One region of the Bacillus sp. UNC322MFChir4.1 genome, then DNA from elsewhere that is predicted to be linked to it. Evidence: riboswitches for the same ligand, from Rfam matches in the RefSeq annotation. Region 1 holds a riboswitch; the other holds the start of a gene.

Region 1 (15,713 bases):
GCAGCTTTTTTCTCGTCTTCCGCCCGCTTTTCTTCTTCAATTGCATTTTGAACAGCTTTACGTTGATTTTCTAAAATACTTTTTGCTTCTTCTAAACTCTCCATTTCAGAATCTAGTTTTGAAGCTTTTGCGTGTAAATCAGTAATTAAAGTTTGTTGTTGCTGCTGATTTGCTTGAAGTTCTTGTTGCTGTTTCTGTAAAGTTTTCTCAGCTTCTTTTAGTTGCTGTTCTTTTTTCTCGACCGCTTCTTTTTCTTTTTTAACGGTATCCTGGTCTTGTGTTTGTTGTTTTACGATTTCTGTATCACTATTTAAAATTAAGCTAACAGAATACACATTTTCTAGTAGTTCTGCGAAATTGTTTGTATTAATTAATACTTCTGTAATTAAATTTGTGCGTGGCTTTTCTTGCATAGATTGTAATCTGTGCTTAATTAATTCTTGGCGCGAATCGATTTGTTTTTGCAACTCTTCAATATGCTTTTTTTTCTCTGTAATACTCGCTTGTGTTTTGTCAATTTCTGTTTTTGTTGCTTTTAAATCTGCCTCGTTTTTATTAATAGAAGAAGTTAATTCATCGATTTTTTTCTGCAAATCTTGAATCTCTTTTTCTATTTTTTGTTTTTCCTCTAATTTCATATGTAATTCTTGTTGATTACCGTCTAGTTGTGATTGAATATTAGTTAATTTATCTTGACTCGTCTCCGCATACGCTGTTGAAAGCACGGGAGAAACGAAAATAGTGCCGGCTGTCAATAAACTAAACGCTGTGATTTTTTTGTTCATCTGCCTATCTCCTTTCCCTACATTCTATTATAATCATAAAAAAGAGAAAAATGTCTATTGTTGTAATGATAATGTAAAAAAATATTTAAGGAATTGTTATTAAATGGCGAAAGTTAGAAGAATTTCACTCCTAAATTGTTCGTTTTTATTATAACGATTCATTTATATATTAACGGATATATATAATGAGGAATAAGAAAAAAGGAATCGTTCTCATGTTAGGTTTCCTAACATGCTTTTTATTCTTGTCAACAAAAATATTTGCATACTGGTAAACTTATTTAGTTGTCAGATTAATATTTTTGCCTTATTATTTTAAAAGGGAGGAAAGTATTGAATAGTTGAACAATATTTAATACTTCTATTTTTTTGTATTTTATAGAAAAATAGAATATGAAAATTAAGAACATCTTAGAAGGGGGTTGCAGCAAGTATGAAAAGAATTGGACTTGCGTGGCAAATTTTAATTGGTCTTGCTCTCGGTATTCTCGTAGGAGCGATTTTTTATGGGAATACAGAGATTGTAAAGTATCTAAAACCGATTGGTGACATTTTTATTCGTTTAATTAAAATGATTGTTGTACCAATTGTAGTAGCAAGTATTGTTGTTGGTGTTGCCGGCGTTGGCGATGTGAAAAAGCTTGGACGTTTAGGCGGAAAAACAATTATTTATTTTGAAATTATTACAACGATTGCGATTGTTGTTGGATTATTAGTAGCAAACATATTCCAGCCGGGAAAAGGTGTGGATATGTCATCATTACAAAAAACAGATATTTCTAAGATTGCAGCTACAACAGAAAAAGTACAGCATTCATTTGCAGACACGTTCGTAAATATTGTTCCAACGAATATTATGAAGTCGTTAGCAGATGGTGATATGCTTGCAATTATTTTCTTCTCTGTATTATTTGGTTTAGGGGTAGCGGCAATTGGAGAAAGAGGAAAACCAGTTCTGAATTTCTTCCAAGGTGTAGCCGATGCAATGTTCTATGTAACAAACCAAGTTATGAAGTTTGCACCGTTTGGTGTGTTTGCGTTAATTGGCGTAACGGTTTCTACGTTTGGTGTAAAGTCATTAGTTCCATTGGCTAATTTAGTTTTTGTTGTTTATGGATCAATGATTTTCTTCGTTGTTGTTGTATTAGGTCTTACGGCAAAGATATTTGGAATTAATATTTTCCAATTTTTTAAGATTTTAAAAGACGAGCTTATTTTAGCATATTCTACAGCAAGCTCAGAGACGGTTCTACCAAAGATTATGGAAAAGATGGAACGTTTCGGTTGTCCGAAAGCAATTACATCTTTCGTTATTCCAACAGGTTATTCATTTAACTTGGATGGTTCAACATTATATCAAGCAATTGCAGCAATTTTCTTAGCGCAAATGTATGGTATTCATTTATCTATTACACAGCAAATTACATTGCTTCTTGTGTTAATGCTTACTTCAAAAGGGATTGCTGGTGTACCGGGCGTATCGTTCGTAGTATTATTAGCAACGCTTCATACAGTAGGTATTCCATCTGAAGGTTTAGCGTTTATCGCTGGTATTGACCGTATTTTAGATATGGCACGTACTGCAGTAAACGTAGTAGGTAACTCTTTAGCTGCAGTTGTTATGTCTAAATGGGAAGGACAATATGACGCAGAAAAAGGACAAGCTTATTTGAAAGAGATTTCAGAGAAGCAAGTAGCTTAAATATTAGAAGGGCCTTCACGGTGTACGTGAAGGCTTTTTTTTATAGAAATACAAATGAAAAAACTCTTTTTTGGTGGAGGTGAGAGGAACTGGCCGTGCATAGAAGCGATCATTTTTGTTCTGTATAGCCGCAACTAATATGTAAAATAAGGAGAAGTGAGGATGAAACGGAAATACGGAGATGGATCATCGTGGAGACGATTAACTGAAAAGACCTATTCGGTTAAAGATGTACAGGATGGGATGTTAGGTATATTACATATAAAGCAAGTAAAAGAGCCGAGTTATAAGGAGTATAGTAATCGGAGCATTTGTATTGCGAATAATGGCTATACTTGGGTCCAGTATTTTATAAATGGGAAAAATTTTGCGATTACAGCTATGTTAGACGAGAAAAAAGAGCTTGTCCAATATTATATTGATGTTGCAAAAGCGTATAAAATTGATGAAAGAGGATTACCTTATTTTGATGATTTATATTTAGATGTTGTCTTGTTGCCAGGCGGAGATACATATGTATTAGATGAAGATGAGCTAGAAGAAGCATATACGGAAGACGATATTTCAAAAGAGGAGTATGATTTAGCTTGGAATACGGCAGAGTGGATTATGAAAAAAATTGAAGAAGAAGATTTTTTATGGTTTTCCATTTTAGAAGTAGAAATTCAAAAACTAAAAGATCGTCTTTAATATATAGAAGTATAAATTAAAAAATCGATATAAAAACTCTCTTTTTTAGGCGAGCGAGAGGAACTGGCCATGCATAGGAGCGACTTATATGAAACGACAAATTGCTTTCTATGTTTCCATTTTGTTTGTGGTAGGAAAAGGGCTAATCGTTTCTAAATGGAGATAGACGCTCTGGTCTCCTCAAAAAAGAAAGAGGTTGTTATATCATTGTATTACTTTGTATCTATGCAATATCAAAAAAATACCAACTATTTTGATAGAAATAATGTTTGACATTTTTTCATGCAGCGAGTAAAGTAAGAAAAGATTGATTAACAAAAAAATAATATAAAACCTTCTTATCAAGAGAGGCGGAGGGACTGGCCCTACGATGCCTCGGCAGCGGACTCATATTCGAGTGCTGTGCCAAATCCAGCAAGCGATATGCTTGATAGATGAGAAGAGTGTTTCTTATATGATATATAAGACCTCTTCTCTTCAGAAGAGGTCTTTTTCGCTCTTGTGAAGGATAGGTTTAGAAATAGGAGAGGATATTACTTTGGAACAAACAAAAGGAAATGCATGGGCATTATTACCACTTGGCATATTTTTAGCATTATTTATTGGTTCTGGTATAATTACAGGGGATTTTTATAAGTTACCAATTCTGGTTGCGATTTTAATTGCAGTTGCCGCTGCATTAGTAATGAATAGAAAAGAAAATTTTACGACAAAGGTTGAACGTTTTGCTAAAGGTGCTGGCAATCCAGATATCATGATTATGGTATTAATTTTTGTATTAGCAGGTGCATTTTCTGAAACGGCAAAAGGCATGGGCGGCGTTGAAGCAACTGTAAACTTAGCGCTTTCTGTTCTGCCGCAAGGATTTTTAGTTGTTGGGTTGTTTGCTATCGGTGCTTTTATTTCATTAGCAATGGGAACGTCAATGGGGACGATTGCTGCATTGGCGCCAATTGCAGTAGGGATTAGTGGACAAACGGATATTTCTATGGCACTTGCTATGGCAACGGTTGTTGGCGGTGCGATGTTTGGCGACAATTTATCTTTTATTTCAGACACGACAATTGCAGCTGTCCGTACACAAGGAACGGAAATGAAAGATAAATTTAAAACAAATTTCTTAATTGTATTACCAGCTGCTATTGTTACGAGCATACTGTTAGTTGTTCTTACGTTAGGAACTCATACAAATATGACAGCACATGCGTTTAATTGGGTGAAAATTTTACCGTATGCAGGAGTGTTAATTACGGCGCTGCTTGGATATAACGTATTAGTTGTATTAACGGGAGGAACGGTGTTAGCTGGTATTATCGGTATGATTGATGGAAGCTTTACACTCGCAAGCTTCTTTAAAAGTGTTACAGTAGGAATTAATGGAATGATGGAGCTTGTATTATTAGCAATTTTAATCGGTGGAATGGTCGAAATCATTCAATATAACGGCGGTATTCAATATTTAATGAATGTGCTAACACGCAATATTCGTTCGAAAAAAGGTGCAGAATTTGGAATTGCTGGTCTTGTAGGTATGACAAATATGTGCACAGCAAATAATACAATTTCTATTATTTTCACAGGTCCATTAGCAAAGAATGTGGCAGATCAATATCATATTGATCCGAAGAAATCGGCGAGCTTGTTAGATTTATTCTCTTGTAGTGTGCAAGGATTAATTCCGTACGGTGCACAAATGTTAACGGCGGCAGGATTTGCTTCCCTTTCACCAATTGAATTATTACCGTACTCATTTTATCCAATGTTAGTCGCTGTTTGCGGAATTATCTCAATTGTCATTAATTTCCCGCGTCTTTCGCCTGAGAAAAAGGAATATCAAAAAACAGCATAACTACTCAGTCGCTCTATGAAAAAAGGAAGAAAAGCACTTTCTTAAATGGTCTGGGAGGGACTAGCCATGCGTAGAAGCAGTCAGTTCCTATTTCTTCCACGCGCGAAGTGTGAAAACAAAGAAAGGCAGCAGTGCATTGCCATTTTTACCCCGCATTAACGGGCAGTAAAGATAGAGGGAAATCACCGAAGATAACTGCCTGTAAAAGCCCGATTGGTGAGGGCTAACCTTTCATGGGAAAAGCATCCATGAAAGGAAGGTTCACTTTATCTTCGTAGCAGCAATCTATATGCTGAAAAATGAAGTGGATGGTTGAGTAGTTACTGTTAATTTGCACAGTAAATAACACGCAAAAAAAACTCAGAGTCCCTATATGACTCTGAGTTTTACTTTTGTATGAGGCTTATTCAATTAAAGCTCTGTTAGTGAATAAATTATTTTCAGAAGAAATATTTAATACCCTGAGAAAATATAAAATAAAAAGCGGAAATTGCTAAAACTAAATCAATTAATGCTAACTTCTTATTTTCTTCTTTTAAATTTATGGTAAAACCATAAATACTTCTAACCATCCAAAAAGCTATCAAAAATAACCCACCAAAGTGGTCATTTGTATAGTTTTCATCAAAAAACATTTGTATTGCACCTAAGATTAATAAAATAAGTACGATATTAGTTCCAATCCTTAAAGCCCTATTTGATTTATTATATTTCAATTCTTCACCCCCAATTCAACAATCCCTCTTAAACTATCCTGCTTTTTAGAGAACGAAGACAATTTTGCTTCTCATTATTTTAACATAAATTACCTAATTTCTTCGTTTCTTTTTAAGTAACTATTCAGCCATACACTTCATTAGCAGATAGATTGAGGTCATAAAGATAAAAACGGTAAAGCACCTTGCTACCTTTCTTTGTTTTAAAACGTTGCACGTGGCAGGAAAGGGCCCTGACCGCTCCTATACATAGCCAGTCCCACTCTCCCATTTAAAAAAGATGCTTTTCAGTCTTTTTTCAAAGGATAACTGAGTAATTACGGTCTGATAATAAATAGGACTTAAGTCTGAGAGAAAAACGGTTCTTAAGCTCGTTATAGAAAAATGAAAATCTAGGTAAGATAAGAGTATCAAAACGAAGGGAGGCAAGCACAAGATGAAACAATTTTTAGCGTTTATGGCAGCCGGTATTTTGGCTTTAATTGCTCTTGGAAGTCTTGCTGGTATTGTAGGATTAGCAATTGGAGCAGGGATTGTGTATTGGAGCTATAAATCATTTGTGCGAGCAAAATCATTTTTTGGAAAACTAGCTTGGGGGATCGTCGGTTTAATCGGCTTGTCAATTGCCCTGTCCCATTCCCCAGCATTAATCGGTATTGCGGCATTAGTCGTTCTATATTATGGATACCGTGAGTGGAAAAAAGAGAAACATGTAGTAGAGGCTGCTTCAGACAGCTCGAAGCCGTATAGCAATTTTGAAGATGAGTGGAACAGATTAATGAAAAATAACTAATATGAAATAACAAAAAATAATAGAGTAGAAGAGAGGAAGATTAAAAATGAAACAATCATTATTCGGACGTGTACGAGATGCAGTACTTGCAGATTTTCATAATGTGTTAGACGAGAAAGAAAGAAAAAATCCAATTGCGATGTTAAATCAATATTTACGTAATAGTGAGCGTGAAGTAACAAAAATTGAAAAATTAATTGAGCGTCACAGAACATTAAAATCTAATTTTGCTCATGAGCTTGAAGGGGCGCGTTATTTCGTAAATAAAAGATCCAAGCAAGCTGTAATTGCAAGGGAAGCAGGAGAAATGCAACTACATGAACGTGCATTAGAAGAAGTAGCATACTACGAAGGGCAAGTAGCTCGCTTAGAAAAAATGTATGGAGGGGTTGTAGAACAAATAGATGAGCTAGAACGTCGTCTATCAGAAATGAAAAATAAATTAAAAGAAATGAATGCAAAACGTATGGAATTAATGGCACGTGAAAATATGGCACATGCAAACCGCCGTATGAATACGACTCTTCATAAAATGGATGAAAATAACCCATTTTTACGCTTTGAAGAAATAGAAGATCACATTCGTGATTTAGAGCTTCGTATCAATGAAGATCATGAACGTGACACATTTGATATGAAGATTGCAAAGCTTGAACGCGAAATGAAAGCGAAAAAAGAAGTATCTTTAGACAAATAGGTAATAAGATAATTGTAGTATATTATAAAATGAGCTTATGATATAGTGATAGAAGAAAAGGTGTTGGAATACAATACCTTTTTCTTCTATGTATATATAATAAAGAAGGGGGAGCTGCAATGAAGAAACAATTTTCGAAAACACAATTATTAGGGATGCTCCTCGTCATATTTGGGGTCGGTCTTTTTCTCGATATGATTCTCGGTCATTTTGAGCCTGGTGCTCTTATTTTTGCCTTTATTATGATTATGTTTGGGAGGCATTATCGAAAAAAGAATCGATATGTGAGAGGGAATGTGTGTTTATTTGTTGGGGGACTTGTTTTCTTATTTTTCCTATTTTCATCAGCAGCCTTCGTGCTCGTTTTATTTGCTTGCCTAGCTTTCATAGGCTACCAGCTGATACAAGGCCAGCAAAAGTCAAAAGCGGTACAGGTTGAAATTAAGGAAAAAGAATATATAAATGAAGAAAAACCAATCTATCGAACAGAGCCGTATATAAAGAATATAATGGTTGGTAACGTACGAATAATGGATCATATATATGAGTTAGAGGATGTTAATATTCAATATGGAATCGGAGATATTGAAATTGATTTAACAACAGCTATGATTCCAGAAGGCGAAACTGTCATTGTCATTCGCGGTGTGATTGGTAATATTCGTTTGTATGTTCCATACGATATTGAATTATCTTTGAATCATTCTGTTATTGTTGGGAGAATATTGCTTCCAGCGCATGAAGAAACAGGCTTTAATCGTAATGTGAAGTTTAGAACGGAACAGTATAAAGAAGCTCCTCGCCGTATTAAAATTATTTCTTCGCTTATCGTAGGCGATACGGAAGTGAGGAAAGTATAATGAAAAAACAGAAGAACATTTCATGGATGTATATCCGTTATTCAATATTATCTTCTATGAGTATTGCACTTATTTGTACCATCGTTTATGTATGGAAAAGCCAGCAAAATGTGTATGATTTATTATGGAAAGAATCGATTGCTTCTGTTCCTGTTAGCTTGTTTATTATCTGTACGAGTCTTCTCATAGGTGGAATTGTTGGATATGCAATTGGGTATTATATGCAGCTGCGAATTCAAGGGTTAACGACTTTTCTATTTGAAGTAGAAAGAGGAAATTTTCCAAGAGATGCTTCGTTTACAGCAGAAGATGAATTTCATGAAGTAGAACGGAAGGTAATTGGGCTTGCTAGACGTTTAGAAGAGCAAGCAGGATTATTTCAAAAAGTAACGAATGAACGTGCGCATTGGAATGAAGAGATGAGACAACAAGCTATTTCAGAGGAACGGCATCGTTTAGCGAGAGAGCTTCATGATTCTGTCAGTCAACAGCTCTTTGCGATGTCGATGATGATGTCAGCAATTAATGAGCAAACCGCTCATATACCAGAGTCGACTCAAAAGCAATTAAAACTTGTTGAAAATATGGTTGTAAATGCTCAATCAGAAATGAGAGCGTTACTTCTTCATTTACGTCCTGTCCAATTAGAAGGTAAAAAGTTAACAGAAGGCATTGAAGAATTATTAACAGAGCTTTCACGAAAACAACATATGAAGATTGAATGGTTGATTGAGCCAATTCAATTAAAAAAAGGTGTAGAAGATCACTTATTCCGTATTGTACAAGAAGCACTGTCCAATACATTACGTCATGCAAAAGCGAAGAAGACAGAAGTGAGGCTGCGCCAAATTGATGAATACGCAATTTTAAAAATTATTGATGATGGCGTAGGATTTGAAGTAGGAGTGAACAAGGCAGGGTCATATGGTCTTCGCTCTATGCAAGAGCGTGTTCATGAAATTGGCGGAACTTTAAAGGTATTAAGCTTTCCGAATAAAGGAACGCAAATTGAGGTGAAAGTGCCGATTCTTTTAGAAAGAGGGGAGGAACAAGATGATTAAAGTATTGCTTGTTGACGATCATGAAATGGTTCGTATGGGCGTATCAGCGTATTTATCGACTCAGCCGGACATTGAAGTTGTAGGAGAAGCGGAAAATGGAAGAAAAGGTTCAGAATTAGCATTATTACTAAAACCAGATATAATTTTAATGGATCTTGTTATGGATGAAATGGACGGTGTTGAGGCCACAAGAACAATTATTCAAGAATGGCCAGAAGCAAAAATTGTTGTTGTGACAAGTTTCTTAGACGACGAAAAATTATATCCGGTTATTGAAGCTGGTGCAACGAGTTACTTGTTAAAAACATCTAGAGCAAGTGATATAGCCGATGCAGTTCGAGCGACATACGATGGGGAAATAGTACTTGAACCGAAAGTTACTGGAAAAATGATGTCACGTATGCGTCAAAAAAAGGAACAGCCGCTTCATGAAGAGTTAACAGAACGAGAGTTTGAAATTTTATTATTGATTGCTGAAGGAAAGAGTAATCAAGAAATTGCAGATGAACTATTTATTGCTTTAAAAACAGTGAAGACGCATGTAAGTAATATTTTAAATAAATTACATGTAAGTGATCGAACACAAGCGGTTATTTATGCGTTTCGTCATCAGCTTGCAAACTAAAAAAGGCTGTAGAGAAGCCTTTTTTAGTTTGCAAGCATTCACTGTATTTTTTGAATATGATTCACTTGAACATTTTCTAAAGATGGATTAGAACGGATAAAATTTGCGAGTGCCTCTTGATCTGTCGGACCTTCAACACGATTTCGTCCTTTTTTAAAAATTGTAAACTTATCGCCCCCATTTGCCAGGAAAGAATTTACGACGACAGAGTATGTCGTATGGTCTTGAAGCGGCTCCCCATTTTCTAGTGTAATGGATTCTACTCCATTTTTTCCCCATGTGTAACGAATTCCAGATACTTGTAATATACGCATTTCATCATCCCATTGTTCGTGTAGTGCGCTTTGAATTTCTCTACCAGTTAAATCCATTTTAATGAGTGTATTTTCAAAGGGTTGGATGAGAAATGTATTTTCCCATGTAATGAAACCTTTTGGCAAATTATGGCGTATAGTGCCGAGGTTAACAAATGCAATGTCAGCTTGCATAGCTTGACGCTGGGATGTAGCAAGAAGAGCACCAAGATCTGCTTCCCCATCTTTATTTTGATCACGCGTCAGCTCGTGTACGCTGTTTCCGAGTACTTGCTCGGTTAGTGGGGCTATTTTTGTTTGATAGCTTTGGAGCCATAATTGGGTGAGTGAATTAGGTTGCAGTTGATCATGATAAGTAGGGATAATCTTTGCCGTTTTTCTTGTAATATCTTTCGTTCTACGATCAATTGTGAGCTGCACATTTGCAAAAGCTCTCCCGTAAGAATATGCTTCAACAAGTAATTTTCCATTCACATATCCATTCATATAAGAATGATTGTGTCCGCCAAATAGTATATCGACATCATCATCAAGTTTATTTGCTAAATCAGCAAGTGGTCCGTAAGTAGCTCCATTTGTTGTCTTCCCATCGAGATGAGCAAGAACGATAATAGCATGGATACCTTTTTGCTGTAATTCTCGTACGTACGTTTGAACAGCAGTAGCTTCATCTATAAAAGTGACTGCTGACATATCGCTTTGCATTGTAAGAAAAGGTGTTTCCTTTGTAACGATGCCAATAAAAGCAATCGGAACACCGTCAATCCATTTAATTGCATAGGGTGGGAATAGAGGTTGATTTGTGTTAGCATCTAGTGCATTTGCGCAAACATAAGGAAAAGAACTACCTGGAAACATACCGGTTTTCGGATGAAACCCGCCATCAATTAGTCGCTTCAGCTCCCCTACACCTTCATCAAATTCATGGTTACCAATTGTTCCAACATCAAATTGTAGCATATTTAAAAAATCTATTGTTGGCTCATCTTGAAAGAGAGCTGAAATGGGAGGACTGCCGCCAATCATATCACCAGTATGGACAAGTAAGGTATGTGGAAATTGCTGTTTATAAGCGTTAATATAGGAGGCTATGTACTCAGCGCGACCGGCAGGCTTTCCGTGCAGCGGTGTAGTGGTGTTGATTTGTCCATGTAAATCGTTTAATCCAATGATTTGTACAGGTATTTCAGGGGATTCTGAAGGAGAAAAAAATGAAGAAAGCATTATAGAAATAAGAAAAGGGATGTACATAAGAAAGATAAACATGTTGTCACTCCTTTATATATACTGGTATTTTTATTGTATTAGAGGGACAACTTTTTATTTTATTAAAAAATCGTAAATCTTTTATGGAATTTTTTATTTTACAGCGAAAAGAAGGATTTAATGTTCATTATAGAGAATAATATATTTATCCACTTGCTGGAAAGAACAGACGAAGCAGAGGTGACGAAAATGCTTGTAATGGGTGTATTGTTATGTATTACTGCAATCTGTGGTTTTATATGGTTATATTATTCTCGTTCGTTTAAACAAGCAGGAGTGTTACTTTTTGATAAAGGTAGTTTGTTTGCAAATCAATCTAGATTTTTAGTATGTCCGAAGTGTGGGACTGCACAGCAAAGAAATGGTGGATATCAAGAGTGTTGCAGAACAAGGTTATGAAAGAGTAACAAGCCTCACGTGATGTGAGGCTTGTTACTCTTTCACAGCTGTCCAAATTGTCCAACGATCTTGTTCGATGATAGGGGATTTCTCGTAAAGCTTAGAGTGAATATGTTGTAATAACCCAGAAAGTTCATTGTTTGATAATTCATGGAGAATAGAGCGACCAGTTCGTGGTGATAAGTCTTGAAGTAAATCTTCAATTGAAGGGTGGACTTTACGAATTTCCCAAAAAGTTTGAATCGGATTTGGCAAGAAGCCATTATCATATAACAATTGAAGGATTTGATTAGTTTCCGGTCTTCGTTTTGCTTCTATTTCGATTAATTTTGGATAGCAAGAAAAGAAATAGCCACGAATATGTTCTGGACTTCCTGGAATTGTGCAGTCTTCAATTGTCCGATCTTGGAGAATAAGGATGCCATTTCGTTTTAAAATGCGATATGCTTCTTGAAGAAATTTTGGAATATGATCTAGATGATGAATGACAGCTCGTGATAGCACAATATCAAATGTTTCATCTGCAAAGGGGATACGATAAGCGTTACCTTGTAAAAAGGAAGCATTTGATATATGAGCACAATTTTCCTTTGCAGCTTGGATCATCTGATTTGAAAAATCAACACCAGTTACTTCAACTGCCCCCATCATAGCGAGTTGTTTCGTATAAATACCACCGCCACATCCAATATCAACCACTCTTTTTTCTTTAATATCTACAATATTTTGTATCATATGTGTCCATGAATCTGATACTTGACGATTGGTATACGTATATTTGTTGTTTGAACTATGAAAATCTATTGGCATGTTATAACCTCCTTTTCATTTATATTATATCGAATTTCATTAGTTAGAATGATTTTGTTTTCTTTCAGGTACAATAAGTTTTTCTTATTTTAAGGAATGAGGATGAGAGCTATGCGAAAAAAATGGTTATTCATGTTCCTTCTTTTTTTATTAGTGGCATGTAATCAAACGGATGAGAAAAAAGACCGAAGTGAAAAATTAACAAAAGAAGCGGGGCGCATGATGGAAGAGAATGTAGAAGTGATTGTATCTTTAGTAGGGAAAAAAGAAGCAACATTGAAGGGTGAAGAAGCAAAAATAGCGGCTAATATTATAAGTAAAGCAGAGAAACAAAACGTAATCGGTGAATTAGGTGAACCGGAATATGTCATTACAGTTAAGAAAAATGGACAAGAAGAAAAATATAAAGCTTGGCTTCGTACAGAAGCGAGAACAGGGTGGCTACAAAAAGAGACAGATCCAAAAAGCTTTTATCTTTTATCAAAAGTGAATACCGAAAAACTTCTCTCTTTATTCCCAGCAGTTCCTTTAACACAAAATGGTGGCGAACAACAATCAGCTATAACACAAATCACTAAAAAAGATTTACAAATTACTCGTTTTCACATTAAAACAAAGGAAAACACAGTAAATTATACGGTGTATTATACAATTTCAGATGCATTATATAAAAAGTTGGAAAAAGAAAAAAACTATTATTTTCAATTGCAAATTCCTGTAAAAGTACAAAAGGTAATCAATAAAGAAAACAGTGAACAAGTACAAGGTGAGTTAGTGAAAGAAGGGTATAAACAATATGAAGTGAACTTTGTAGTTCCTGTTAGCAGTATTTCATCATCTCAATTAAAAATGTTAGAAGCGTATTATGATCAATACAATTTAAAAGTATTTAATAATAAAAAAGAAGAGATAGGTGCGTTTCAAAATATTATTGAAATAGTGAAAGAATATGGAGAGAAGATGCAGTTAGAAAGATAATAGTTATATATAGGAAATGAGAAAAAGAGTGATAAGACATCATCACTCTTTTATTTTGTTTTAGTTGAAGGCTCACTCATGGATTTTCGCGTAATAAAATAAGCGATAATAAGTGCAGAAAGGATAATGGAGCTAATAAAAATATTATCGGGTAGCCAATCTAATAGTAATACATGTCCAACAGTATAAAAAATTAGCATAGAAGCTAGAAAAGATAAGGCACCGATCATAACAGATTGCAATGTCATCGTTTTCACCTCCTTGCATTGATAGTATTGGCTAAAAATGGAGGAATTAAACGATAGTTTCCAATAAACTAAAAAAATATGACATAATAAGATGAAAAGAATGAATGGTAAGGAGAAGAATATGAAACAAAATACAAAAGGACTATGGGGAATTATTGCAGCGGTTGGTGTTTTTCTATTGTCTAAATTCAAATGGGTATTTGCGATTGTGAAATTAGCAAAGTTTTCTACTATATTTAGTATGTTGCTATCTCTTGGCGCTTATGCAGCAATATACGGATGGAAATTTGGCGTTGCGCTTGTATACTTAATGCTTATTCATGAAATGGGTCATTTATGGGCAGCGAGACGAAAAGGGATTGCAACATCACCTGCTATTTTTATCCCGTTTATGGGAGCTGTTATAGGAATGAAAGAAATGCCTAAAAATGCAAAAGATGAGGCATATATTGCATATATGGGACCATTGTTTGGGTTACTTTCTTTTTTACCAGCGATTCCGTTATATATGATAACAAAAGATCCGTTTTGGGCACTAGTTATTGTACTTGGTAGTATGATTAATTTCTTTAACTTAATTCCCGTATCACCACTTGATGGTGGGCGAATTGTTTCTGTTGTAAGTACGAAAATTTGGGCAATTGGCCTTGTTATATTGCTTGGTTATGCAATTTTTCAAAAAAGTATTTTTCTTGGATTTATTTTTATATTAGGTTGTCTTGAATGGAACAGAGTATTAAAGCGAAATCAACCGATCCAAGAGCTTGGTTGGAAAATAAATACTGTAAAAGAATATATGGTCCGTTTGAAGGAAGAATTGCAAGAAACAGGTGCACTTCATCGTACCATCTATATGATGCATTATGAAGTGATGATGCTTAGCCAAAAAGAACGAGATAAAACAGTAACAAAAGAAGAGCGTCAAAGAAAAATAGCGTTAGATTACTTGCATCCTAAATTTGAACCACTTGATTATGTACCGTATGAAGAGGAAAGAGAACAGCACTTTGCATTGATGCAAGATGCAATAGCCGTGTCAGAACGAACATTAGATAAGTGGGAAAAGGAAAAAAAACAGCATGAAAATTACTATTCTGCAAATATGAAAACACGTATAGGTATATTTATTTTATACATGTTATTATTTGCAGTTCTTGGCTATGCTTCCTATCAAGCTAATATTATTTTGCAAGATCAACTTCCGACACGTAATTTGTAAAAAAACGTTGTCGAAATGGTAAGAACGATTTATACAGGAATCCTTATTTTTTTATGGAATATTACAAATATTACGCTTTTGGAAATAAATGTAATGTTTACATAAAGAAAAGGGGTAGTGTGTATGAAAAAAATGTGGAGTATACTTGGAATTCTTCTTGTTATGGGAGGCGCTAGTTACGGTTTAAGCAAATTTTTTATACACTATGCAAGTAAGCCAGTTGGTGTAGCGTCAATGCCAAAAGTAGAAGATGTAGATGAGACGAAAGAAGTGCAACAATTTATTAGTAAAACACATGAAAGCTACAATACTTTTTTAAATTACGGAAAAGCGGAAAAGTATTCAGATGGAGATTGGGATCATTTTATGAAATGGTATCAAGAACAGGAGAATGCTTTAAAAGATTTTGAGAAAATAGTAAAAAACAAACAAATAAAACGAGATGTGAAACGAAGTTATGAAATTTTGAAAAAGGGAGTCACTACCCGAAATATCGAATATATTGTTTATGCACATCGTGTATACCATGATCTTGATATTATCGTAAACAAATATACAGGTGAAACGAATATTTGGGGCTATACAGAGTTTGGAAATGGAAGAGATGTGAAAGTAATTGAACAAGCATTGCAAGCATCGTAAAAAGACATACGTAGTATGTCTTTTTATAATGGATTTAGAAATAATGACAGAAAAGCATT
Region 2 (15,713 bases), on a different contig from region 1:
GGTGGGATGCACAAACAGCTGATATTCATTGGGATTCCGAACAAAAAATGTTTAAAGGTCGTTATACTACGCTTTGGAACTTTTTTGCGAATATACTGTTAGTCGGCATTACTGTAGGCGGAGTATGTGCGTTATATTTCTCATTAGGACTTGGAATGTGGGGGATGTTTTTAAGTATCCTCGTTGTTTTCACAATTGTAAATGTAATTGTGTCGCGTAGCTTGCAGCTTGGTGCTGAACGTATTCTAGCAAATATTAAATAAATCGTAAATCCTCTGTGACAATACAGAGGATTTATTTTATATTGCTATAGGAAAATGGCAACAAGTATGGGATCGAAGCAGCGTGTCTGACGGGATAGGTTATTGATTCGACTGAAGGATTTTATTGAGAAAATTTTATTTGTTATAAATAATAAAAAGGGATTTTTGGGAGTATATAGAAACTTATTTGGGAGGTGAAAATGTAATTTTAGGAGGCTTATTATGAAATTGAAAAAAATATCTATTGCTTCATTTGCGATTGGAGCGATGCTCTCCATTACAGCTTGCGGGACCTCAACAGAAAAAGATCAAGCAACTCAAACTAAAAAGGAACAAACAAACAATCAAGAAGAAGCGAAAACAACAAGTGCAGATCAAACAACTACGGGTAAAAACGAAGAAAAAGATTCAAAAACAACAAGTGCAGATGGGAAAGCTGAAACAAAATCAACGAATGCAGATCAAACAAAAAATGAGAAAACCGGAACAACTGAAACAAAACCAACAAACGGAAAGCAAAATGCTACTGTGAAGAGTGGGGTAAAGGAAGTTGTACAGTTAATAGACGAAGTGGACAAGCAATTGAAAGCGAATCCAAAACAAGAAGCTGTAAATAAACTTGGCAAGCAACTTACTGATAAATGGGATGTAGTTGAGAAAGAAGTGGAAACAAAGCATGCAACCGATTATAAAACAATTGAGCAAAATTTATATCCACTCATTGTTGAAATGGGAAAACAAAAACAAGACTTAAAGAAGCTAAAGTCATTAACGACGAAAACTAAGCAAGATTTAAATCAATTTTTGAATAAGCTTTAATAAAAAATGAATGCAAAATTAAATCTTATCTTATATATAGCCTATGTAATAGAAGGAGAAACGTAGAAGCAGTATACGTTTCTCCTTTTATAATTAGTTAGATCGATTCAATTAACGACGTATATATTGTTTGAAAGTTCCATTTTCAATAGAAGCAAGAGGAATCGTTTGTTCTGTTCCTTCCTTCATATTTCGTAAAACAGCTACATCGTTATTTATCTCTTCTTCACCGATAATAAGTACATACGGAATGTTTTCTTTATTTGCATAGTTAAGGGCTCGCTTTAGTTTACGATTTGCCAGTTCAAGTTCTATCTTTAAACTTTCGTTTGTTCGCAATGTGTGAGCAATTTTTAGACAATTTTCCTGTGTTCCAAGCGGAATAATAAAGATATCGATAGAAGGGGAGACTCGTTCTTTTTGGACAAGAGCGGTATAGATGACATCTAAACCGAACGAGATTCCAACTGTTGGATAAGATTTATTATCATTTCGAAGTGCACCGATAATGTAATCATAGCGCCCCCCACTACCTATGCTAGAAGTAATACTGCCATCTGCTAAAAAAATTTCATAAATCGTTCCAGTATACATTGTGAGTCCTCTTGCAAGAAAAGGAGAGAACGTTGTATTACGTTGAATGCCAAGTGCCACCAAGTATTGCCTAAGTTCTTGAAGTTCAGTAACTCCTTCTTTAACAAGAGAATTTGGGAACATTTTATCAAATTCAGAAAGTGGCATAGACATACATGTTTCTAACGTCTTACATAACATATCAATCGTTTCACTTTGTATTTCTCGATTCATTAAATCATTTCTTACACCGTCAATACCGATTTTCTCAAGTTTATCTACAGATAAAATAACATCTTGTAACTGTGATTCAGGGATTTGAATTGCTTGTAACAACCCTGTTAATAGTTTTCGATTATTATATTAAATGGTTACGTCTAAGTTTAATTTGTTAAAAATGTCAAGAGCCATTACCATTAATTCTGCTTCTGCTAAGATAGATTCAGCGCCAACAATATCGACATCACACTGTACAAACTCTCGAACTCTTCCTGGTTTAATTGGGCCATTACGAAATACTTTCCCAATTTCATAACGTTTAAAAGGGAGACGAATTTCTGGATTCATTGCGACGACTTTTGCAAAGGGAATGGTTAAATCATAACGCAATGCAAGTTCACGATTCCCTTGATCTTGAAGCGTGTACATCTCCTTTAAAATTTCAGATCCTCCCCCGTATTTATAAGCCATCAAATCATACATGTTCAAAATAGGTGTTTCTAGCGGTTTGCAGCCATAGGCCTCAAATATTTCTTCACAAGTCCGTTTAATTGTATTGCGCAGCATTTGTTCTTCTGGTAAATAGTCTTTTGTCCCTTTTACATTTTGCAAGTTCATATTTATCACTCCTTTTTAAAATAAAAAAAGCTATGCAGGTATGAAAATACCCACATAGCTTTATAATCGCTTCGTGGGTAAACAGGAATAGCCCTGTACCCACGAAGAAAAAATTTCTTCGGATACAAGGCTTTATGTATGATGATGAAGTTGGAAAGAACAATCTATTCTAAACATAAGCAATCTCTCCTATAGATTTTTAAGTAGTATACTACAAATTATTGGAATTATCAATTTTTATTCCATGCCTTATTAGTTTAGGGGGAAATGAATTAATTCCGATCTTATTAAAGGAATTTGCAAAAACGGAAGCACCAAAAGGATTTATATTTTCAATAATCCCTCCATTTCTTATTGTTATTTCTGTTTCTATTAGTATAATTATTGCGATTTTTTCCGGACTAAGGCCGGCAATAAAAGCAACGAATATTAATGTGTTATCAGCAATTCGCCGAGAAATGTAAACAAAACCTGTCTCATCTATTGAGACAGGTTTTGTTATGAAGTAATGGAAGTAGGTGTTGCGTTACTAATTTTGATTAGGTCGGCGCCGTTCATAAAAATTTGTAATCCTCTTTTTCCAGCACTAATGCTAATTGGGTCTAAATTTGCAGCAGATTCGTCAATAAAGAGTGGATAAATTTTTTTCATGCCAAGTGGTGAAACACCGCCGCGTATGTATCCTGTTAATCCAAGTATTTCTTTCATTGCAACCATTTCAACTTTTTTATTTTTACTTGCAGATGCTAACGCTTTTAAATTAAGCTCTTTATGCGAAGGGATACAAGCCATAATTACCCCGGTTTTATCGCCGCGAAGGACGAGTGTTTTAAAGACCTGTTCTAATTGCAAATGAACTTGCTCAGCGACATGTTTTGCATCTAAGTTTTCTTCATCCCATTCATATTCGTGAACTGTATATGCAATTTTGTGCTTATCTAAAAAACGACAAGCATTTGTTTTACTACTCATGTTACACACTTCCTTTTTTATTTCTTCTTTATTAGTATACAAAATTTCGCCAATTAAGACAGGGAAAAGAAGAAAGGACAAGAATATGTAACATAAATCGTGAAAAGGAAAGAGGGAACATGATGTGGAGAACAACTGATCTTTATGATGCGAATGAAACAGAAGTACAAGTATGTAAGCCATTACTTCAATCGTATGGAAAGAAGAAGCAGTTTCATGGGAAAATCGAGACAGTAAAGGTTAAAGATGATAACGTACTCGTAAAAATGGCGCTAGAGATGGTACCAGAGGGAACGGTATTAGTTGTAGATGGAGAAGGTTCAACAAATTGTGCATTACTTGGTGATAACTTAGCAAACATAGCAAGGCAGCGGAATTTAGCAGGCATAATTATTTATGGATGCGTTCGTGATTGTGCGGAGCTTCGGAATATCGAACTTGGCATTTTAGCGATTGCAACGATGCCAAAGCGAAGTGTGAAAGAAGGGAAGGGAGAAACAAATATTCCAGTGTCTTTTGGCGGAGTTTCATGGATTCCAGGAAATTATGTTTATGTTGACGAAGATGGTGTAATTGTATGTAAAACAGAAATTCATCAGTAGGAAATAATATAAGAAAGCAACAGAAGTGCTAAATGTGTTTATGCGGCACCCAATGCAGTTTTTATGCGAAATTTCACTTACGTATATAGTGAATAAAGTTTTCTTGTAAGGCATAAATATATACAGTAGGATCGCGACTTACATATTCGTTTGCCTTTTGAGACACCTCTTATTTTTATTATAAGAAGTGTCTTTTTTATTTATATAAATTCATTTTGAGGTGTAGAATTTGAAAATATGGAGGTATAAGGTTTATCATATCTGGCGAGAAGCCCCCCACCTCAAGCGCGCAAAGTGCAGAAGTGCACGGTAGGTGGAGGGAGTTCAATCTTGAGATAAAACTTCAGCTGTACTATCACATTGAAGCAGTGCATGTTGAACAGCTTGTAAAGATTGTTCAATGCGTTGACGATTATCTGATTTCTCAACTGTTTGTAAGGCATTTTGTAAACAATTCTTTGCTTCGTGTAATGCTTGACAAGAATCTTGAACGTGACCACGTGCATTTTTTTGCATGACTGTGCCTCCTTTGGTCTTTTACATTTTTAGTATGAACAAAATGGAATAAAATATCAGCGCACTTCAAAAAACAAATCCTGATTATTATGATGAGAATTGCCTTTTTTGGCTGTGTTCATTATAGTAAAAGATAAAGTGAATATTTTCTTATCCAGAGAGGTGGAGGGACTGGCCCAATGAAACCCAGCAACCGCGATGCAGGTGCTAATTCCAGCAGAACAGTTTTGTTCTGAAAGATAAGAAGGAAGAGATATAATCCGCTTCTTCTTATCGAAGAGGTTTTTTTATTGCAAAAAAACCGATAATGAAAGATGGACAACGAGAAGAAAGGAGCAAGCATACGATGACACTTGAGAAATATATTACACTACGTAATGCGATTTATAAATATATGGAAGAAAAGGAAAAGCCGATTACATTATTGGATATTCAACAACATATTGCTACTGAACATAAAGGGGAATTTGCAAAGAAGATGTTGCAGCAATTTTACATACTGCGACTGCTAGATGAGTTAAAGTTGGATGGGAAAATTACTTTAGCAGAGCAACATGAATGTATAGATGATAAGGGGATTTACTACATGGTAAAATAACATAGAGGGAGTTATTCTCCCTTTTTTATAGTAATATTTGCTTGGAAATTCATTTTTTGAAAAGAGTTATGTAGATAAAAAGACTGTGTTATGCAGTCTTTTTACAAGGAAATGGTGCTGAGTGTGTAGTGTCAAAAAATTAAATGTGCCCCCGAAAGATGGGCGTTTTCGGCTAACAAATAAAAAAGACACCATCGCCGAATAGGTGTCAGTTGTTTTGTCAAAGAGGCTTGCCCTTTGACATGTATTAGAATAGCATGTGAGTATAGAAAAAGTCAAAAGGGAATTAAAGGAAGGTGTCGTTTGCAATGAACATATTAATTGTATATGCACATCCAAATCCATATAGCTTCAGCGGTGCACTTTTGAAACAAGTGAAAAATTATAAACAAGAAAAAAGAGAGAAATGGCTACAAAAGGAATATGAAAAGGTAACAAGATTATGAAAAATAGGGAACTGATCTGCAAAATTGCGAATGTATGTAAAAGAGAAGATGATTTGTTTTGCTCTTATCTTGATTGTTTATTTTGTATAAGGGAGAAAAGTAAGCAATATTCTAAAGTTAAACAAGAAGTGCGAGAAGGGTATCTTATAAGAGGTGTTTGTCAGAGAGAAGTAGACATTTTAGTAGAACAAAGTGAACAAGTTGCAGATTTGTATATACCTAAGGTGCTCCGATGGGAATTTTTACAGGGAAATGTCCATTATATAGAAGAGATTTGTTCTATGGTATTTCAGTTAAAACCGTTATGTTTTTCAGAAGAACAATGGGAATATGTAATTACAATTATAGAAAAGGAGCTGTCATAAGGCAACTCCTTTTCGTAACGAAAACTTCGAAAGTATAAACTTAATTAGAGAGCTTATTCTGTAAGTATTCAGCGATTTGTAAATACATATCACTATATGCAAATTGTATTTCTCCAGTATGATTGGCATTAGAAGAAAAATGAACGATAACCATATGTGCAGTTGGATCGATATATAACCTTTGTCCATAACTGCCAAGTACTTCAAATGCATTTTGTTCGTTATGGGAGATCCACCACTGATCATGATAAGAATATTCCTCACCATCCCCAACTGGGAGTTCGTATTGGTTAATTTGTTTAATTTCTTCAATTATAGAGTGAGAAATAATTTGTTTTCCGTCATAGACACCATCGCCCGCAATCATCTCCCCGAATCTTGCCATGTCTCGTGCGGTGGCATTTAATCCTGCACTCGCTTGTTCCACTCCGGTTTCATCAACAACGTAATAAGCATTTTCTTCTGCGCCAATTGGTGACCAAATACGTTCACTTACTAGATCTGTGAGCGATTTTCCTGTGACAGTACGAAGGACCCATGCAAGTGTTTCAGCAGAACCGTTATTATACGAAAATGTTTCTCCTGGAGCAGCTGTTTCATTTGCTTCTAGTAACATGTCATAAATTGTTGTCGGTCCATTATAGTTTTTGTTGCGAGGAAGAAGGTTACTTGCTAAATATAATTGTGCATCTTGATTATCTAATCCAGCTTGTTTAAAGCCGTGAGTTGGATATTCTACTGAAACTTGCATATCTAAAAGTTGTTGAATTGTTGCGATCCCAAATGGTGTTCCTTTTAATTTTTTTACATAAGTTTCTGCAGTTGCATTGGGGTCTAGCTTTCCTTCTTCAATAAGGGTATTAACGAGCAGTCCTGTAAATACTTTTGCTACTGATGCCATACCGTGCGGTTCGTTTTCTTTATATCCATGAAAGTATCGTTCATAAACAAGCTTTCCATCCTGTAAAACAATAAAGGCATCTGTTTTATGTTTTTCTAATAATTTCCGAACCGTTGTATTATTTTCATTTTCATCTGTAATATGTAGGTTATCTAAATCTCGCGAATTAGTTGGAATCGAGGATATATAATTTTGATTTTTAGCAACAACTTTTGTTGAAGCAAATTCGCGCATATGTGAATAAGACCAACGGAGACAAGGATCTTGTAACCAGTTTTTTTTCGTTACTGTTTGTCTGGAAGAAAAATTTTTATTTGGATTGAATAACGTAAATCCCATACCAGTCAATATACATACAAAAATCAAAATGATTAAAATGAGCGGGGATTTTTTTAGTCTCATAAAATTAGCCTCCTTCTAGTTTTATTATAAGAGATAAGCCTATTGAGAAGCAAAAAAAGGAGAGTAAACGTAGAAGTTTACTCTCTCTTATAGGATTAGGCAGATAATTTTTCTTGTGTTGTTTGTTTTTTGGACTTTTGTTTACGCCCATGAAGAAAATAGTAAATCAGTAATGTAAATGCAACAATAATCGAAGAAATAAAATACATATGCTGATAACTGGAATGTGCTGCGATAATTCCTAGTACGAAAGAACCGATACCAATCCCTGTATCAAAGAATGAGAAATAAGTAGCTGTTGCAGATCCACGCCTTTGATCTGGTGCCACACTAACTGCAATTGTTTGGAAGCTTGGAATTAGAGTTCCATACCCAAAGCCGATAAGTACACCAGAAGCTAGTAACCAAAACGGCGTATGTGATTGGCTTAAAACGAACATACCAATCATAAAGATAATAATTGATGGATAAATGAGGACATTTTCCCCAAACCGATCGAAGATTTTTCCTGAAAATGGCCTAGAAATAACAACTACAATTGCGTATACAACAAAGAAATAACTAGCAATATCACTCATACCAAGCTCTTTTGCATAAACGGGAATAAATGAAAGAATACCGCTATAGGAAAAGGAAAGTACACAACCAGTAAGAGCGATTGGAATTGTTGAAGGCTCAATTAAATCTTTCCATTGCATTCGTTTCTTTTCTTTATTGATAGCTGTTTTTTCATTTGGAATATTTACTAAAAGTCCGCAGAGAAAAGCAAGTATAGAAAATATAGAACAAAGGACAAATAACCCTGTAAATGAGAATTTAGAAATAATCGTTAAACCTAAAAAAGGACCGATAACCATCGGTAAGCTCATAAATACTCCGTAATAACCAAGTGCCTCACCGCGTCTATGGGGGGGTGCTACATCTGTTATGATTGTACCGGTAGCTGTTGTCGCCATTCCGAAGCCGATACCATGTAAGAAGCGAAGAGCAAGTAGTAAAAATAAGCTTTGCGCACCGAAGTACATTACTGTTGCGGCTAAAAATAACGAAAGGGAGATAAATAAAATCTTCTTTCGTCCTAAATCATCAAGCCATTTCCCTGTAAATGGTCGGCAGATTACTGAAGAAATAAGAAATACTGTTGCAGCAAGCCCCATTTCTTCAGGTTTTCCTTTTAATCCCTCGATTACATATACAGGTAAGGTTGTGATCAACATATAAAATGTTAAAAAGAGAAATAGACTACTCAAACATGTTCCAATGAAGTCTTTCGTCCAAAGCCTTTGACTTTCCATAGTCATCCCTCCAATTTTTAATCAAGATTTCGAATTACTTTTTGTAGTACATGAAACGCAAGACGAAGCTCTTCCTCGCTAATATCTTGTAATGTCTTTTTCTCAAATGCGTTTACTTCTTGCTGCCAACTCGGTATCATTGCGATTGCTGTTTCTGACAAAGAAATAAGCTTTTCACGTCGATCTGTTCCCTCTGTTCGAGTAATCCATCCCATTAATTCCATACGTTTTAAAGTACGGGTCATTGTTGGAGATTCGACATTTAAATATTGACACAATTCTGTTTGCGTGCAAGATCCAGTTTGATCTAGTCTGAAAATTACAGCCCATTGTGCACTGTATAAACCAGTTGGGGAAACACGTTCATTGAATCTCTTAGAAAATTTCCGAGCGGTTTGGCTGACAGTGTGAAAAAAGTGTTGTTTTTCGTCCATATTTTTTGCCCTTTCCAATTAGTTGCCTAGCTAACTATATCTGTTTTTTTCTAGATTGTCTAGTAATCTATCGGTTTGCTTTTGTAAAAATAAGTTGAATTTCAGATTGAGAACATATATTCTATGTGATATTATTAAATTAGAATTTTCTGTTTTTTAACGTGTGTTGTTGATATTATTGAGGGGGAAAGCGAATAATGAAACCTACCATTATGAAATCAGTGGCATTATCAAATGGAGAAACAATTGCTTATCAAGAAGCGGGGAATGGAACAGAGATAGTAGTGCTTATTCACGGGAATATGACATCTTCACAGCATTGGGATTTAGTTATAGAACAACTGCAAGATTCTTATCATATTTATGCTCTTGATTTACGTGGTTTTGGCTTTTCAACTTATCATCATCCGATTAATTCATTGAATGATTTTGCAGAAGATGTGAAGTTGTTTGTAGATGAATTACAATTGAAAAATTTTTCATTGGTCGGATGGTCAATGGGTGGAGGAGTTGCGATGCAGTTTACAGCAGCTTATCCGGTGTATGTAAATAAACTTATACTGGTAGAATCAGTAGGACTGAAAGGATATCCCATTTTTAAGAAGGATATAAATGGTCAACCAATTGTGTCTCATCTTTTAAAAACAAAAGAAGAAATAGCGAAAGATGCTGTTCAAATTGCACCTGTTGTTGAAGCTATAAAACAAAAGGATAAGCAGTATTATCGAAATGTCTGGAATTTACTTATTTATACGCATCATCAACCTAGTCCAGATCGCTATGAGAAATATCTTGATGATATGTTAACGCAGCGCAATTTTGTTGATGTAAATTATGGACTTGTAACATTTAATATATCAGATGAGCATAACGGAGTTGTAGCTGGGAACGGGGATATGAATCGCATTCAAGTGCCAACATTAGTTCTCCAAGGTGATCGTGATTATGTGGTGCCAAAAGTAGTTGGTGATGAGTTGGCAAAGCATTTGCCAAATGCAAAATTGGTCATGTTAGAAGATTGTGGCCATTCTCCATTTGTTGATTGTTTAAACGTGTTTATTAATGAAGTAAATACATTTTTGAAAGAGTAGCTGCATTGTTTCATAATGCAAATAAGAAACGTATCCTATAATAGGGTTGCATATGTATATATTTGAAAATTAGAATTTAAAACCTTTCTTCCAGTAGATGGAAAGGATGTAAGCTAGAAGTCTGGACTTCTAGCTTTATTTTTGTGGAAATTGAAAGTATACGATTTATGGATTAACCAGCTATAATAAAGGATGTGAGTTTAGACAAGGAGCGTAATGAAATGGGGAGAAGGTATACGTTTTGGATTATGGTTGGAATTGTTGCGATTTCTGGGCTTTCACAAGGTATGTTGTTACCGGCAATTGCAATGATTTTTGAGAAGGAGGGAATTAGTTCAAGCTTTAACGGCATTCATGCAACGGCATTATATATAGGGATTCTTGTTATTTCACCTTGGCTTGAGAAACCGATGCAAAAGTTTGGAATGAAACCCCTTATTGTAATTGGAGGTTTTATTGTTGTTGGAGCATTATTTGTATTTACGCAAACATTTTCTTTTTGGGTATGGTTTGTTCTGCGTTTTTTCGTTGGGGTAGGGGATCATATGCTTCATGTTGGAACGCAAACGTGGATTACGACGACTGCTAGTCCGCACAAGGTAGGAAAACAAGTTTCTATATACGGAGCATTTTTCAGTATCGGTTTTGCGATGGGGCCTTATTTAGCGAGTACGGTACAATACGGGATTGCAACACCGTTTATTGTATCAACTGTCCTTTGTTTAATAGGATGGTTATTATTGATCCCAACGCAAAATGCATTTCCTGATCAAGGAGAAGCAAATCAAGAAAGTGAAACATCTTTGCAGCGCTATAAGCAAGTTTGGATAGTAGGGTGGATTGCGTTACTTGCACCGTTAGCATATGGAGTGTTAGAAGGGATGCTTAATAGCAATTTACCTGTTTATGCGATGAGGAAAGGCTGGTCAGTTGAACAAATTTCATTTTTATTACCAGCATTTTCGATTGGTGGAATTGTTACGCAAATACCACTTGGTATACTTAGTGATCGTCTTGGAAGAGAACGGATTTTAACATGGACATTTAGCGTCAGTACAGTGATTTTTCTATTAGCGGCTATATTCGATGGTTATTATTGGCTTGTATTTATATGTATGTTACTTGCTGGTATGGTTATTGGATCATGCTTTTCACTCGGACTCGGCTATATGACTGATTTATTATCAAAACATTTATTACCGGCAGGAAATATTTTGTGCGGAATTGCTTTTAGTATCGGAAGCATTACTGGGCCTGTATTAGGTGGGCTATTTATAGAGAACATACAGTATACAAGCTTTTTCTTTTCCATTATGATCATAATGGCAGTAATATCTATTGTTTATGTGACACATATGAAAAATCAAGCAATGATAAGGAAAGTAGAAAGTAGGTAAAATAATGACAAAGCAATTAAAAAAGAAGAAATTTGAAGTATTGTCAGATGAAACAATTGCACAGTGCCTCGAAAGAATGGATAAGGAAGGATATACACCGTCTCGCCGCATGGAAGAGCCTATTTTCCATGAGGTGAAAAGAGATGGGAAAACGGTTGTAGAGCCATGCGGACGGAAAATAATATTTGAAGGAAAATTAAAAACGGTATAAAGTGCAACGCTATGTAAATACAAATTAAAAAATCGACATAAAAACCCTTTTTCTATTTAAGCGGGCGAGAGTATCTGGCCATGCATAGAAGCGGTCATGGCCTTTTTCTGCCACATGCAAGGTCTAAAACAGAGGGAGAAAGCATGTTGTATTCTGCATAGCAGCGACTTATATGTATAAAAATTAAAATCTATATAGTTTGCGTGGATTTTATATTGGAAAGCTGGCAAGAACGCATCGCTATTAAGCTAAAATTTAAATTATATTTTTAAAAACGAAAAAATAAAAATAATGGGCAAATTCAAGAACTCCATGCATATAATATAGCGAAAGGCCTTTCACCATTTTTCACCAAGGGGGCAATCACAATGAAATTTTTGTCTTACCTTACAGCAATTCTGGTGATTATTGGCGGTTTAAACTGGTTATTTGTTGCGTTAGATTTTAATCTGGTGGAAAAAATTTTTGGTTCTGTACCAGCGCTTGTTGATACCGTCTATTGGCTTATTGGTATTTCTGCACTTTATCAAATTTATGACCGGTTTTTTGCAAGTAATTAGCAATTATACAATTATTATTCAAAATGTTAAGCAGACGTGCTTAACATTTTTTTGTTTCAATACGAAGTAAAGAGATTCAGGAAAAATTACTCATGAGAACGGTTTCGATACTTCTTAGAATAAAATAGGAAAAACAATTTGACCGGGTATTTTATATGAGTTATAATTCAGAAAGTTTTAAAATTTATAAAAAAACGAAAGAGGGGAATAAGATGCATCGAGTATACAATTTTTCAGCGGGACCATCTACACTTCCTATTCCTGTTTTAGAGCAAGTACAAAAGGAATTATTGAACTATCAGGAAAAGGGTATGTCAATAATGGAAATGAGTCACAGATCAGCGGCTTTTCAGGAAATAATAGATGAAACGAAAAGTTTATTGTGTGAGTTAATGAATATCCCTGAAAATTATGAAGTCCTTTTTATACAAGGAGGCGCATCTTTACAATTCTCCATGATTCCACTAAATTTAATGAACCACTATAAACAAGCGGCATATGTGCATACGGGCTCCTGGTCAAAAAAAGCAATCGAAGAAGCAGAAAAAATGGGAACGATTTCGGTTGTTACATCTCCTGAAAATGACCGATTTACATCCATTCCAGAATTCAATCGAACACTTCTTTCTCAAGAAATAGATTATATTCATATTACAACGAATAATACAATTGAAGGTACGCGTTATGTAAACATTCCTGAGACAAAAGAAATCCCACTCGTTGCGGATATGTCTTCCAATATTTTATCTGAAGAGTATGATGTTACAAAATTCGGGCTTATTTATGCTGGAGCACAGAAAAATTTAGGACCGGCAGGGTTAACAGTTGTTATCGTTCGTAAGGACTTAATTGGTGCTGCTAATTCTTCTTGCCCGGCCATGTTAAACTATAAAACTTACAGTAAACATAATTCACTTTATAATACGCCGCCAACTTTCAGTATTTATGTAACAAAACTAGTTTTGCAATGGCTGAAAGCGCAGGGAGGCGTACAGGAGATTGAAAAAAGAAATTACAAAAAAGCAGCAATTCTATACAACTTTTTAGATGAATCAAGCATGTTCACTTCACCAGTACATACTACATATCGCTCTTTAATGAATATTCCATTTACAACGTCTTCAAACGAACGGAATGCATTATTTATTCAAGAAGCCAAAAAGCATGGTTTTGAAGAATTAAAAGGGCATCGCTCAGTTGGCGGCATGCGTGCTAGTATTTATAACGCTATGCCAGCGGAAGGTGTACAATCACTTGTTAATTTCATGTCTGTATTTGAAAAGAAGTACAAATAAGGGGATGAGAAAATGTTTCATATTCAAACGTTGAATCAAATTGCTGAAAAAGGAATTGCTACGTTTTCAAAAGAGAGTTATAAAATAGGAGAAACAGTTGAGAATCCTGATGGTATTTTATTGCGAAGCTACTCATTGCATCATGAGGAGTTTGCAAGTGATTTAAAGGCAATTGCCAGAGCGGGAGCAGGTGTAAATAATATACCAGTAGAACGGTGTACAGAGAAAGGGATTGTTGTTTTTAATACACCTGGGGCGAATGCAAATGCTGTAAAAGAACTTGTACTTGCAAGTTTAATTATATCATCACGTAATGTTGTAGACGGTATCGTATGGACAAAAGAGCTGCATGGTGAAGAAGTACCGCAACTTGTTGAGAAAGGGAAAAAGCAATATGTTGGTTCAGAAATTGCCTCGAAACGTCTTGGCATTATTGGACTAGGTGCAATTGGTGCTCTCGTTGCCAATGATGCCTTATCATTAGGGATGGACGTTGTAGGTTATGATCCATATGTTTCTGTTGAAACAGCTTGGCGACTATCGAGACAAGTGCAGCGAGCGTTTAGTTTAGAAGAAGTTTTTGCGACATGCGATTATATTACCTTGCATATTCCATTGGTGGAACAAACGCGAGGTATCATAAATGAACATGCATTTCAAGTAATGAAAAAAGGAGTTCGTATATTAAATTTTTCTCGCGGAGAGCTTGTTGACGAAGATGCGCTGGAACGAGCGCTTCATACGGGGATTGTGAATCAGTATATAACAGATTTTCCAAACGAGCGTGTACTGCAAATGAAAAATGTTATTGCAACGCCGCATCTTGGGGCATCTACATACGAATCAGAAGAAAATTGTGCAGTTATGGCAGCGCGGCAATTGCGAAGCTTTTTAGAAACGGGTAATATCCGCAATTCAGTTAATTATCCGAATGTAGAACTACCGTATATCGGAAAGAATCGAATTACAATTTCTCATCAAAATATTCCAAATATGGTTGGGCAAATTACGACACGCTTAGCCGAGCAGCATATAAATATTGCAGATATGATTAACCGTAGTAAGGGCTCTTTTGCATATACAATAATTGATATTGATAATGGCATTGATGATATTATTAAAGAAGATATTGTGGCAAATATAAGGGCTATTACAGGAGTCGTAGCGGTACGAATGATTGTATAATGCGAAGTTCCTATTAGTAGGGGCTTTTCGAACTTACTACATGTTAATGCGGAAAAGGAGGAGATTTTGGTGGCAACAATTAAACCATTTCGGGCAATTCGTCCTACACAAGAGCGCGCAAAAGAAGTAGCTGCTCTTCCATATGATGTACTCAATAGTAAAGAAGCAAGAGAAACTGCAAAAGGTAATCCGTATTCGTTTTTGCGTGTTGATAAGGCAGAAATTGACTTAGATCCATCTATTTCTCCATACGTTAACGCGGTGTATGAGAAAGCGAGGGGGAATTTACAACATTTGATTGAACAAGGTGTGCTTATTCAAGAAGAACGACCATGTTTTTACATTTATGAACTTACAATGAATGGTCGGTCTCAAACTGGATTGGTTGTTTGTACATCGATTGATGAATATATAAGCGATACAATTAAGAAGCATGAGCGGACAAGAGCTGAAAAAGAAATAGATCGTATTCGTCATGTTGATGTCTGTAATGCACATACAGGACCTATTTTTGTAACATATCGCGGGAAAAGTGAAATTGAAAATATAATTGCGAATTGGAAAATAATGCATAATCATGTTTATGACTTTACGGCAGATGATACAATTCGGCATAAAGTGTGGATTATTCATGAAGAAAGAGTGATTGCTACATTAATTAAACTGTTTGAGGGGATACCGTCATTATATATTGCTGATGGTCATCATCGCTCTGCATCGGCTGTAAAAGTAGGAATAATGCGACGTGAAGAGAATGCAAATTATACAGGTGAAGAAGAATTTAATTATTTTTTATCTGTACTTTTTCCGAAAGATGAATTAGCAATTTGGGATTACAATCGCATTGTAAAAGATATAAATGGATTATCAGAAGAACAATTTTTACAAGCGATATCTCAAGATTTTTATGTAGATAAAGCGGAAGAAGCCCCCTATAAACCAACAGAGCGT

What was found. Region 1 has a riboswitch for S-adenosylmethionine ahead of BR72_RS18120 (Na+/H+ antiporter NhaC family protein). Riboswitches for the same ligand answer to the same signal wherever they lie in the genome.
Region 2: another riboswitch for S-adenosylmethionine. It lies ahead of BR72_RS20670 (hypothetical protein); the one in region 1 lies ahead of BR72_RS18120 (Na+/H+ antiporter NhaC family protein).

Annotation. Positions count from the first base shown of each region.
Region 1 covers NZ_KN050809.1:160,315-176,027, reverse strand. Annotated here, with positions in the region: gene BR72_RS18135 (murein hydrolase activator EnvC family protein) at 1-785, opposite strand, end outside; gene gltP (glutamate/aspartate:proton symporter GltP) at 1,219-2,487, shown strand; gene BR72_RS18125 (ribonuclease FAU-1 family protein) at 2,650-3,177, shown strand; SAM riboswitch class I at 3,513-3,618, shown strand; gene BR72_RS18120 (Na+/H+ antiporter NhaC family protein) at 3,716-5,026, shown strand; gene BR72_RS18115 (hypothetical protein) at 5,467-5,742, opposite strand; gene BR72_RS18110 (lmo0954 family membrane protein) at 6,179-6,535, shown strand; gene BR72_RS18105 (PspA/IM30 family protein) at 6,582-7,232, shown strand; gene liaF (cell wall-active antibiotics response protein LiaF) at 7,352-8,092, shown strand; gene BR72_RS18095 (sensor histidine kinase) at 8,092-9,153, shown strand; gene BR72_RS18090 (response regulator) at 9,146-9,778, shown strand; gene BR72_RS18085 (bifunctional metallophosphatase/5'-nucleotidase) at 9,817-11,358, opposite strand; gene BR72_RS18080 (hypothetical protein) at 11,548-11,757, shown strand; gene BR72_RS18075 (class I SAM-dependent methyltransferase) at 11,791-12,567, opposite strand; gene BR72_RS18070 (hypothetical protein) at 12,679-13,545, shown strand; gene BR72_RS18065 (hypothetical protein) at 13,596-13,793, opposite strand; gene BR72_RS18060 (site-2 protease family protein) at 13,915-15,012, shown strand; gene BR72_RS18055 (hypothetical protein) at 15,136-15,654, shown strand.
Region 2 covers NZ_KN050811.1:2,951-18,663, reverse strand. Annotated here, with positions in the region: gene BR72_RS20705 (putative ABC transporter permease subunit) at 1-263, shown strand, start outside; gene BR72_RS20700 (hypothetical protein) at 486-1,082, shown strand; partial or broken gene BR72_RS20695 (histidine--tRNA ligase) at 1,194-2,492, opposite strand; gene BR72_RS20690 (hypothetical protein) at 2,714-2,956, shown strand; gene ybaK (Cys-tRNA(Pro) deacylase) at 2,991-3,464, opposite strand; gene rraA (ribonuclease E activity regulator RraA) at 3,587-4,066, shown strand; gene BR72_RS20675 (hypothetical protein) at 4,391-4,582, opposite strand; SAM riboswitch class I at 4,730-4,828, shown strand; gene BR72_RS20670 (hypothetical protein) at 4,929-5,180, shown strand; gene BR72_RS26525 (NAD(P)H-dependent oxidoreductase) at 5,489-5,626, shown strand; gene BR72_RS20665 (hypothetical protein) at 5,623-5,991, shown strand; gene BR72_RS20660 (serine hydrolase domain-containing protein) at 6,032-7,294, opposite strand; gene BR72_RS20655 (MFS transporter) at 7,390-8,589, opposite strand; gene BR72_RS20650 (MarR family winged helix-turn-helix transcriptional regulator) at 8,607-9,023, opposite strand; gene phaZ (intracellular short-chain-length polyhydroxyalkanoate depolymerase) at 9,218-10,114, shown strand; gene BR72_RS20640 (MFS transporter) at 10,336-11,511, shown strand; gene BR72_RS20635 (NETI motif-containing protein) at 11,516-11,722, shown strand; gene BR72_RS20630 (DUF378 domain-containing protein) at 12,091-12,282, shown strand; gene serC (3-phosphoserine/phosphohydroxythreonine transaminase) at 12,495-13,577, shown strand; gene BR72_RS20620 (3-phosphoglycerate dehydrogenase family protein) at 13,590-14,762, shown strand; gene BR72_RS20615 (DUF1015 domain-containing protein) at 14,832-15,713, shown strand, end outside.